2 linked regions of the Haloactinospora alba genome follow. The main gene of each other region encodes a partner of the protein of the gene in region 2 in a complex. Links are inferred from orthologs where the notes say so. Each region holds a gene or a part of one and is shown on either strand. Other genes may lie near its edges.

Region 1 (3,635 bases), 250 kb from region 2 along the record:
AGCGCGGCCGGCGGGAACAACAGCGGCCGTCACCGCCTCGCCTCACTACGCACCATCGAGGGCTGGCGTCGGCTGCCGTCCACCCTGGCGACCGAGGGGCGCCGTTACGCGCAGTCGGTCCGGGAGTCGGACGGGGTGCGCCGTGCCCAGGAACGCGCGGCCCAGACCTGGCAACGTGTCACCTCCGGGTTGCGCAAGTAATCCGACGGATCACGTGTACCTGCCCTGAACCCGCAGGGGCCCGTGCCGGCTCAGACGTCGTCCAGCAGCACCGCCGGCCGTTCCACGCAGTCGGCGACGAAACGGAGGAAGCCGCCTGCCTGGCCACCGTCACAGACCCGATGGTCGAACGCCAGGGTCAGCTCGGTGACCGGACGAACCTCGAGCTGGTCACCGCACACCCACGGCCGGTTGACGATCCGGCCCATACCGAGGATGGCGGCTTCCGGATGGTTGATGACCGCAGCGGAACCGTCGACACCGAAAACCCCGTAGTTGTTCACGGTGAAGGTGCCGCCGCTCAGCTCGGCGGGTGCCAGGGAGCCCGAACGCGCGGCTTCCGTCCGCTGCCGCAACTCGGCGGAGAGCTCCCGTAGGCTCCTGTGCTGCGCGCCGTGGAGGACGGGCACGAGAAGTCCCCGGGAAGTCTGGGCGGCAAAACCCAGGTTGACACCGGAGAACCGCACGACCTCCTCACGCGCGGCGTCGAACCGGGAGTTGAGCTCCGGGAAGCGCCGCAGCCCGAGCAGGCAGAACTTCGCCAGAAGGCCGAGCACGCTCACCGGCCGTTGGGGGTCGGAGGCGTTCAGAGCGGAACGGGCGTCCAGCATGCCGGTGGCGTCAGCGTCCACCCACACCGTCGCCTCGGGAATCTCCCGGCGGGAGCGGGCGACCCGTTCGGCCATGGCGCGGTGTGCCGGGCCCAACGGGACGCGTTGGGCCTCCGCGGCGTGTGCGGCCGTGTCGGAAGCGGAGGCTTGCTGCCGGGACGCGAGGGTGCCGATGGCTTCCTCGACATCCCGCCGCAGCACCATGCCGCCCGTTCCACTCCCCGACAGCTCCGTGACGTCGATCCCGTACTCGCGCGCCCGACGCCGGACCAGCGGTGACACCACCGGGACACGTCCCGTCCCTCGCTCGTGGGAGGCGGACGCCGCCCCGGACGCCATTGTCCGGGACGTGTCCGCCCCAGCGGCGCGCCGCCGTGTGCGGGCGCCCGTCTTCACTCCGGAACCCACCAGGACGGCACCGGAAACCGTGTCACCCGCGCTGTCGTAGCGCCCGCCACCGTTCGGGGCCTCTGCCGCCGGCTCCCCGGCCCCCTCGAACCGAGTCCGGTCCGTCGGAGTGGAGCCGTCGACGGTGGAGCTGTCGACACTGAGCAGTGTTGCCCCGACCCCGATGGTTTCACCGGCAGCGGCGTGCAGGGCGGACACACGCCCCGAGAACGGTACGGGGACCTCGACCGTGGTCTTCGCGGTCTCCACCTCGGCCACCGGCTGGTCCACTGCCACCGTGTCCCCGACCGCGACCAGCCATCGCAGTAGTTCGGCCTCGGTCAATCCCTCGCCGAGATCGGGGAGAGCGAACTGTTCGACGGACGCGTTCATGCGCGTGCCTCCGGCCGGCTGGGGTGCTGTGCGGTTGCGTCGGGGCGCTCGGGTGGGGGCGACTGCGCCGGAACCCAGGTGGACTCCCACTGCAGCCGGTCGATGGCATCCAGGATCCGGTCCACGTGCGGCAGGTGGTGCTCCTCGAGGGCCGGCGGGGGGTACGGGATGTCGAAGCCGCCGACACGTAGCACCGGGGCTTCCAGGTAGTGGAAACACGCCTCGGTCACCCGGGAGGCCACCTCCGCGCCGTAACCGCCGAAAGTGGAGGCTTCGTGCACCACGAGCGCCCGCCCCGTCCGGCGCACCGAGGCGGCGACGGTCGTGTCGTCGAACGGGGACAGGCTGCGGAGGTCGATCACCTCGACGCTCCGCCCCGTCTCGTTCGCGGCCTCGGCCGTCTCCAGGGCGGTGGCCACCATCGGCCCGTAGGCGAGCAGGGTGACGTCCTCGCCCGCGCGCCGCACCACCGCCTGTTCCATGGGTTCGGTGCGCAGGGGGGTCTCCACCTCCGCCGTGTTCCAGTACCGGCGTTTGGGCTCCAGGAAGATCACCGGGTCGGGAGCCTCGACCGCTTCCCGCAACATCGAGTAACCGTCAGCGGGGGTGGCGGGAGTGACCACCCGCAGACCAGGAGTGTGCGCGTAGTAGGCCTCGGAGGAGTCCGCGTGGTGCTCGACCGCGCCGATCCCCCCGCCGTAGGGGATCCGGATCACGAGGGGAAGCTCCACACTTCCCCGGGTGCGGTTACGCATCTTGGAGACGTGCGAGACGATCTGTTCGAATGCGGGATACGCGAAAGCGTCGAACTGCATCTCCACCACCGGGCGCTGGCCGTACATGGCCATGCCGACAGCCGTCCCGACGATGCCGGCCTCGGCGATGGGGGAGTCGAAGCACCGTTCGGAACCGAACTCCGACGCCAGGCCGTCCGTGACCCGGAACACTCCGCCGAGCCGGCCGACGTCCTCGCCGTACACCAGGACGTCGGGGTCGTGGGCCAGTGCGTCCCGCAGCGCCTGATTGAGAGCCCGTGCCAGGCTGATCTCTCCCATTCAGCCCTCCTGGATCTCGCCGAGTAGTTCCTGGCGTTGCCGCGCCAGCAGAGCGGGAGCGGAGCCGTAGACGTGGGAGAACAGCTCGCTGGGAGTCGGACGCCCGTCCGTTGCGACCCTCTCCCGCACCCGGGAGGCCACCTGTTCGGCCTGGGCCTCGATGCGTTCCATCTCTCCGTCGTCCAGCAGGCCCTCGGCGCGTAACAGCGTCTCGAGCCGTTGCACCGGGTCGCGCTCCGCCCACTGTCTGGCCTCGTCCTCGTCGCGGTAGCGCCGGGGATCGTCGGAGTTGGTGTGCGGCCCGCGACGGTAGGTCCGGGCCTCGATGATCGTCGGCCCGGCGCCGGAACGGCCCTCCGCCAGTGCGTGGGAGACCACAGCGTGGACGGCCGCGGCGTCGTTCCCGTCCACGTGGTAGCCGCGCATCCCGTAGCCGAGCGCCTTGTGCGCCAGGGTGGGGGCGGCCGACTGTTCCCGGACCGGGACGCTGATCGCCCAGTGGTTGTTCTGGATCAGGAACACGACCGGCGTGTTCCAGACCGCGGCGAAGTTGTAGGCCTCGTGGGCGTCGCCTTCACTGGTGGCGCCGTCTCCCATCAGGACCAGAGCGGCGGCGTTCTCTCCGCGCCGCCGTGCCGCGTAGGTGAGCCCCACAGCGTGTGAGGCGTTGGTGGCCAGCGGGGTGCACTGCGGAGCGCAACGGTGGGTCTCGGCGTCGTAACCACTGTGCCAGTCACCACGGAGCAGGGTGAGTACCTCGACCGGGTCCACACCACGGGAGACGAGGGACACACAGTCGCGGTAGGTGGGGAAGAGCCAGTCGCGCTGCGCCAGAGCCAGCGTTCCGCCGACCTGGCACGCCTCCTGGCCGCGGGAGGAGGGGTACACCGCGAGTCGCCCCTGCCGGGCGAGGGTGCTGGCCTGGTTGTCGAAGCGCTGTCCGATGACCATCGCCCGCAACAGCGCGACC
Region 2 (4,069 bases):
GGTCGACCGTGGGCAGGTACTGCTGTTCCAGCGGACCGGCCGGGTACGGCACGTCGAATCCGGTCACGCGTTCCACGGGAGCGGCGAGCTCGGAGAACGCCCGCTCCGTGATGAGTGCCGAGACCTCCGCACCCAGTCCGGCGGTGAGCGGCGCCTCGTGGACCACCACCGCACGACGGGTACGGCGCACCGCCGCGGCGACCCCCTGGGCGTCGATCGGTTTGAGCCACCGCAGGTCCAGTACCTCCACGTCCACCCCGTCCTCGGCCGCCAGCTCGGCGGCCCTGCGGCAGCGGTGGACCATCGATCCCCACGTCACGAGAGTGGCGTGCCGCCCGGCGCGTACGACGCGGCTCGTTCCCGCCGGCGCGGTGTCCGCTACCGGTTCCACCGGGTGCCGTTCCCAGTAGCGGGCTTTCGGTTCCATGTAGATCACCGGGTCGTCGTCGCGCACCGCACGCAGGAGCAGGCCGTAGGCGTCCTGCGGGTCCGAGGGCGCGACGACCTTCACCCCGGGGAGGTGGGCGAACAGCGCTTCCAGACTCTCCCCGTGGTGTTCGGGGGCCTGGATACCGCCGAAGCTGGGCACTCGCAGCGTGATGGGCATGCGGAACGCCCCCCGGGAGCGGTAGTGCATCCGCGCCATCTGGTTGACGATCTGGTCGACCGCCGGATAGGCGAACCCGTCGAACTGGAGTTCCGGCACCGGGCGCCAGCCGTTCATCGCCAGTCCCACCGCGAGCCCGACGATGCCCGACTCCGCGAGCGGGGTGTCGAACACGCGCCGCGCACCGAACTCCCGCTGCAGACCGTCGGTGACCCTGAACACCCCACCGAGTCGTCCCACATCCTCCCCGAACACCAGTGTGTCGGGGTCGTCGGTCAGGACCGTGCGCAGCGCCCGGTTGAGCGCCTGCTGCATGGAGAGACGGTCCGCGGACGCGTCGTTCGCGGCCTGCCGGTCGTTGACGGCCAGTTCGGTCATGCCACCTCCTCCTGCCAGATGCGCTGCTGCCGTCCGAGCTCCTCGGTCGGTTCGCGGTAGACGTGGGTGAACAGGTCCCTTCCGTCGGGGGGCGCCGCGGCGGCCACTCCGTCGCGGGCCCGTGCCGCACGCTCGCGCGCCTCGTCCTCGGTCCGCGCCGCGGTCGTGTCATCGAGGTGCCCGGCGGCGAGGAGCCCGTCCCGCATCCGCGGGATCGGGTCGTGCTCCTCCCAGGAGCGTTCCTCGGCCACCTCCCGGTACCGGGAGGTGTCATCGGAGGTGGAGTGCGGTTCCAGGCGGTAGGTGAGCGCCTCTATCACTGTCGGGCCCCCGCCGTTCCGGGCCCGGTGCAGCGCCGCGCGGGTGGCGTGGTAGACCTGCGCTGCGTCGTTGCCGTCGACCGTCTCCCCGGCGATGCCGTAGCCGGAGGCGCGTCCGGCAACGGAGCCGCCCGCCACCTGGTTCTCGACGGGCACGGACAGCGCCCACCGGTTGTTCTGGCAGAAGAACACCACGGGGCACGCGAGGACACCGGCCATGTTCATCGCCTCGTGGATGTCGCCCTCGGAGCTGGCGCCGTCACCGAAGTAGGAGAGGGCGCAGCCGCTTCCGCCGCGGAGCTGCTCCCCCAATGCCCAGCCCACGGCGTGCGGTACGGGGCCGCCCACGACCGCGTTGATGGGGGCGAACCCGGACGCCCGCGGGTTGTACAGCCCGCCGTGCCACAACGCGCGGTGGCTGGCGAGGTAGCCGACCATGTCCACGCCCAGGGAGACGGCGGCTCCCATCTCCCGGTACGTCGGAAAGGCGAAGTCGTTGTCCCCGTCGAGGGCGGCCGCGCTCGCGACCTGGGCCGCTTCCTGCCCGCGCAGTGACACGTAGGCGGGGAACACGCCCTGGCGCTGCAGTGCTATCGCCTCACCGTCCAGGTGGCGGGCGGTGAGCATGTCCCGGTAGAGCGAGCGCGCCACGTCGGCGGGGAGGGTGCCCGCGTCCACCGGGGGAGGCGGACCTGAGGGCTCGTGCGTAGGCATGTCGGAGGCTCCTCGGAACGGTTGGCCGTTGTGTCCTCGCGTTGATTGTGCGCACGCAGTCGACAGTTACGCCAGATATACGCCACAGATCGATACAGTTGTGGAGTTCACAGGGCCATATGTCCGATTCTGTCTAACACTAGGGTGCTCCGTCCGCCCCAATGGCGCCTCCGGGCGCGACGGGGCGGAGACGGCCGGCCCGACCTCGCCGCTTGTGCCGTCACGGACGTATTCACGTAGACGGATCCGCTGTTTTGCTGGTACTTGGTAGCTGGTCGCCTCACAGCTTGGAGCTCTCCCATGTCCAACGGTGCGCAACGCGAACCGCAGCGCCGTCCGGATGCCACGGACGAAACGATCATCGGCGCGCTCGCGGAAGACGCCCGTACCGGCATCACGGAGGTGGCGGCACGCGCGAACGTCTCACGTGCCACCGCCTACAACCGCATCAAGCGCCTCACAGATGACGGGGTCATCCGCGGTTACTCGGTCATCACCGACCACGCCAAGCGGGGGATCGGGGTCACCGCGCTGGTGCTGGTCTCCGGCAGCCAGCCGGACTGGCGCGCCAACCGGGAGGTCCTCTCCTCCTACCCCGAGGTGGAGTACTGCTGGTACGTCGTGGGTTCGGCGGACATCGTGCTGCTGGTCCGCGTGGCCGACACCAACCAGCTCCGCGACCTGATCCTGACCCGGTTGCAGGCACTGCCCGGTGTGACCTCCACCCAGACCCTCACCGTCATCGACGAGGTGGTCCACCGGCCGGTCGTGCATCCCCCCGAACACGAGAGCTGAACGGACGAGAGTCACGCCTCGGGGAAGAGCTCCTCCACGGCCCCTGCCAGCTCGGACACGTAACCCGACGCGCGGGAACGGCCCTCCTCCCCGCTCTCCTCCGGCGGCAGGGCCACCTCCACGTAGGCCTTGAGCTTGGGTTCCGTGCCCGAGGGACGCAGCGTCACCCGGGCACAGGCGGGACCGTCCAGCCCGAAACGCAGCGCGTCGGTGCCGGGTAGGTCGCCGACGCCCATGGCGAAGTCCTCCACGTGGGCCACGTCCCAGCTGCCCAACGCGGTGGGCGGGTCGCTGCGCAGGCCGCGCATGGTCGCGGCGAGGCGTGTGGTGTCCGCGACGCGTAGCGACACCTGCCTGGTCCGGTGCAGGCCGTAACGGCGCTCCTGCTCCCGCACCAGGTCCAGCAGGGTCCCGCCCCCGCGTTTGGCCCGCGCGGCCAGCGCCGCGACGAGCAGGGCCGCGCTGATGCCGTCCTTGTCCGCCACCGGACGCCCCGCGTCGCCCCCGACGCAGTACCCCAGGGCCTCCTCGTAGCTGAACACGTTGCGCTCGCCCGGCCCGCCGGCACGCGCCAGCCACTTGAACCCGGTCAGCGTCTCCTCCCAACGCAGCCCGTGCGCCTCCGCGATCGCCGCGAGCGTGCCAGCCGAGACGATGGTGCTGGCCACGACCCGGTCGGCGCCCGACGTCCGCTCCAGAACGTACTCACCCAGCAGTCCGCCCACCTCGTCCCCGGTCAGCAGCCCGTAACCGGGGACAGCCACAGCGAGCCGGTCGGCGTCCGGATCGTTGGCGAGGACAAGGTCGCTACCGTTCCGCTCCCCCGCCGCCAGGGCGAGGTCCAACACGCCCGGCTCCTCCGGGTTCGGGAAGGCCGTCGTCGGGAAGTCGGGGTCGGGCTCGGCCTGTTCGGGAACCATCCGCGGCGGTGGGAAACCGGCGCGCCGGAACACCGCCGCCAGTGTGGAGGCGCCGACGCCGTGCAGCGGCGTGTAGGTCACGTCGATCCCGCGGTCCTCCCCCAGCGGCAGGTCCGCGACCGCCGCCACGTAGTCCGCGACGGCGTCCTCACCCAGGACCCGCCACTCCTCCGACCGGGGCAGCTCGTCCACCGGGGGCGCCTCGCGCATGCCCGCGGCGATCTCGCTGTCGGCGGGAGGGACGATCTGGGCTCCCGCCGCCGGTCCCGACCCTCCGGCGTACACCTTGTACCCGTTGTCCCGGGGCGGGTTGTGGCTCGCGGTGACCATGATCC

The links.
Region 1: the proteins of FHX37_RS04315 (region 2) and FHX37_RS05420 are in contact, whole or in part, in a crystal structure (PDB 1UMB), measured with the Thermus thermophilus proteins. The link is inferred for Haloactinospora alba from one-to-one orthologs. Residues at the interface, in WP_096411461.1 of Thermus thermophilus: Trp90, Pro122, Asn123, Lys124, Arg126, Gln127, Gly133, Ser134, Lys135, Phe140, Thr141, Val142, Ala143, Pro145, Ser148, His149, Pro151, Pro152, Gly155, Ala156, Ile158, Ser159, Met160, Leu162, Leu163, Arg164, Thr165, Gln167, Asp182, Ala185; in WP_096411463.1 of Thermus thermophilus: Leu27, Asp51, Met54, Thr56, Pro57, Ser59, Ala61, Ala62, Gly65, Ala66, Leu68, Gly69, Met70, Ala72, His73, Gly74, Leu75, Pro89, Asp92, Gln93, Ser96, Gln97, Leu101, Arg102, Tyr103, Arg104, Ser105, Gly106, Gly107, Gln108.

Annotation. Positions count from the first base shown.
Region 1 is NZ_VFQC01000001.1:1,178,509-1,182,143, forward strand. The notes cover bases 637-3,635. They hold FHX37_RS05420 (alpha-ketoacid dehydrogenase subunit beta), read right to left. Parts: upstream 2,666-3,635; coding sequence 1,607-2,665; downstream 637-1,606. Other genes in these bases: FHX37_RS05415 (dihydrolipoamide acetyltransferase family protein), read right to left, coding at 637-1,610; FHX37_RS05425 (thiamine pyrophosphate-dependent dehydrogenase E1 component subunit alpha), read right to left, coding at 2,666-3,635. Outside these bases: FHX37_RS05410 (hypothetical protein), read left to right, coding at 1-201; more of FHX37_RS05415, read right to left, coding at 252-636. UniProt on the Bacillus subtilis protein: The branched-chain alpha-keto dehydrogenase complex catalyzes the overall conversion of alpha-keto acids to acyl-CoA and CO(2).
Region 2 is NZ_VFQC01000001.1:927,124-931,192, reverse strand. The notes cover bases 1-2,797. They hold FHX37_RS04315 (thiamine pyrophosphate-dependent dehydrogenase E1 component subunit alpha), read right to left. Parts: upstream 2,020-2,797; coding sequence 982-2,019; downstream 1-981. Other genes in these bases: FHX37_RS04310 (Lrp/AsnC family transcriptional regulator), read left to right, coding at 2,320-2,797; FHX37_RS04320 (alpha-ketoacid dehydrogenase subunit beta), read right to left, coding at 1-985. Outside these bases: more of FHX37_RS04310, read left to right, coding at 2,798-2,814; FHX37_RS04305 (phospho-sugar mutase), read right to left, coding at 2,826-4,069. UniProt on the Bacillus subtilis protein: The branched-chain alpha-keto dehydrogenase complex catalyzes the overall conversion of alpha-keto acids to acyl-CoA and CO(2).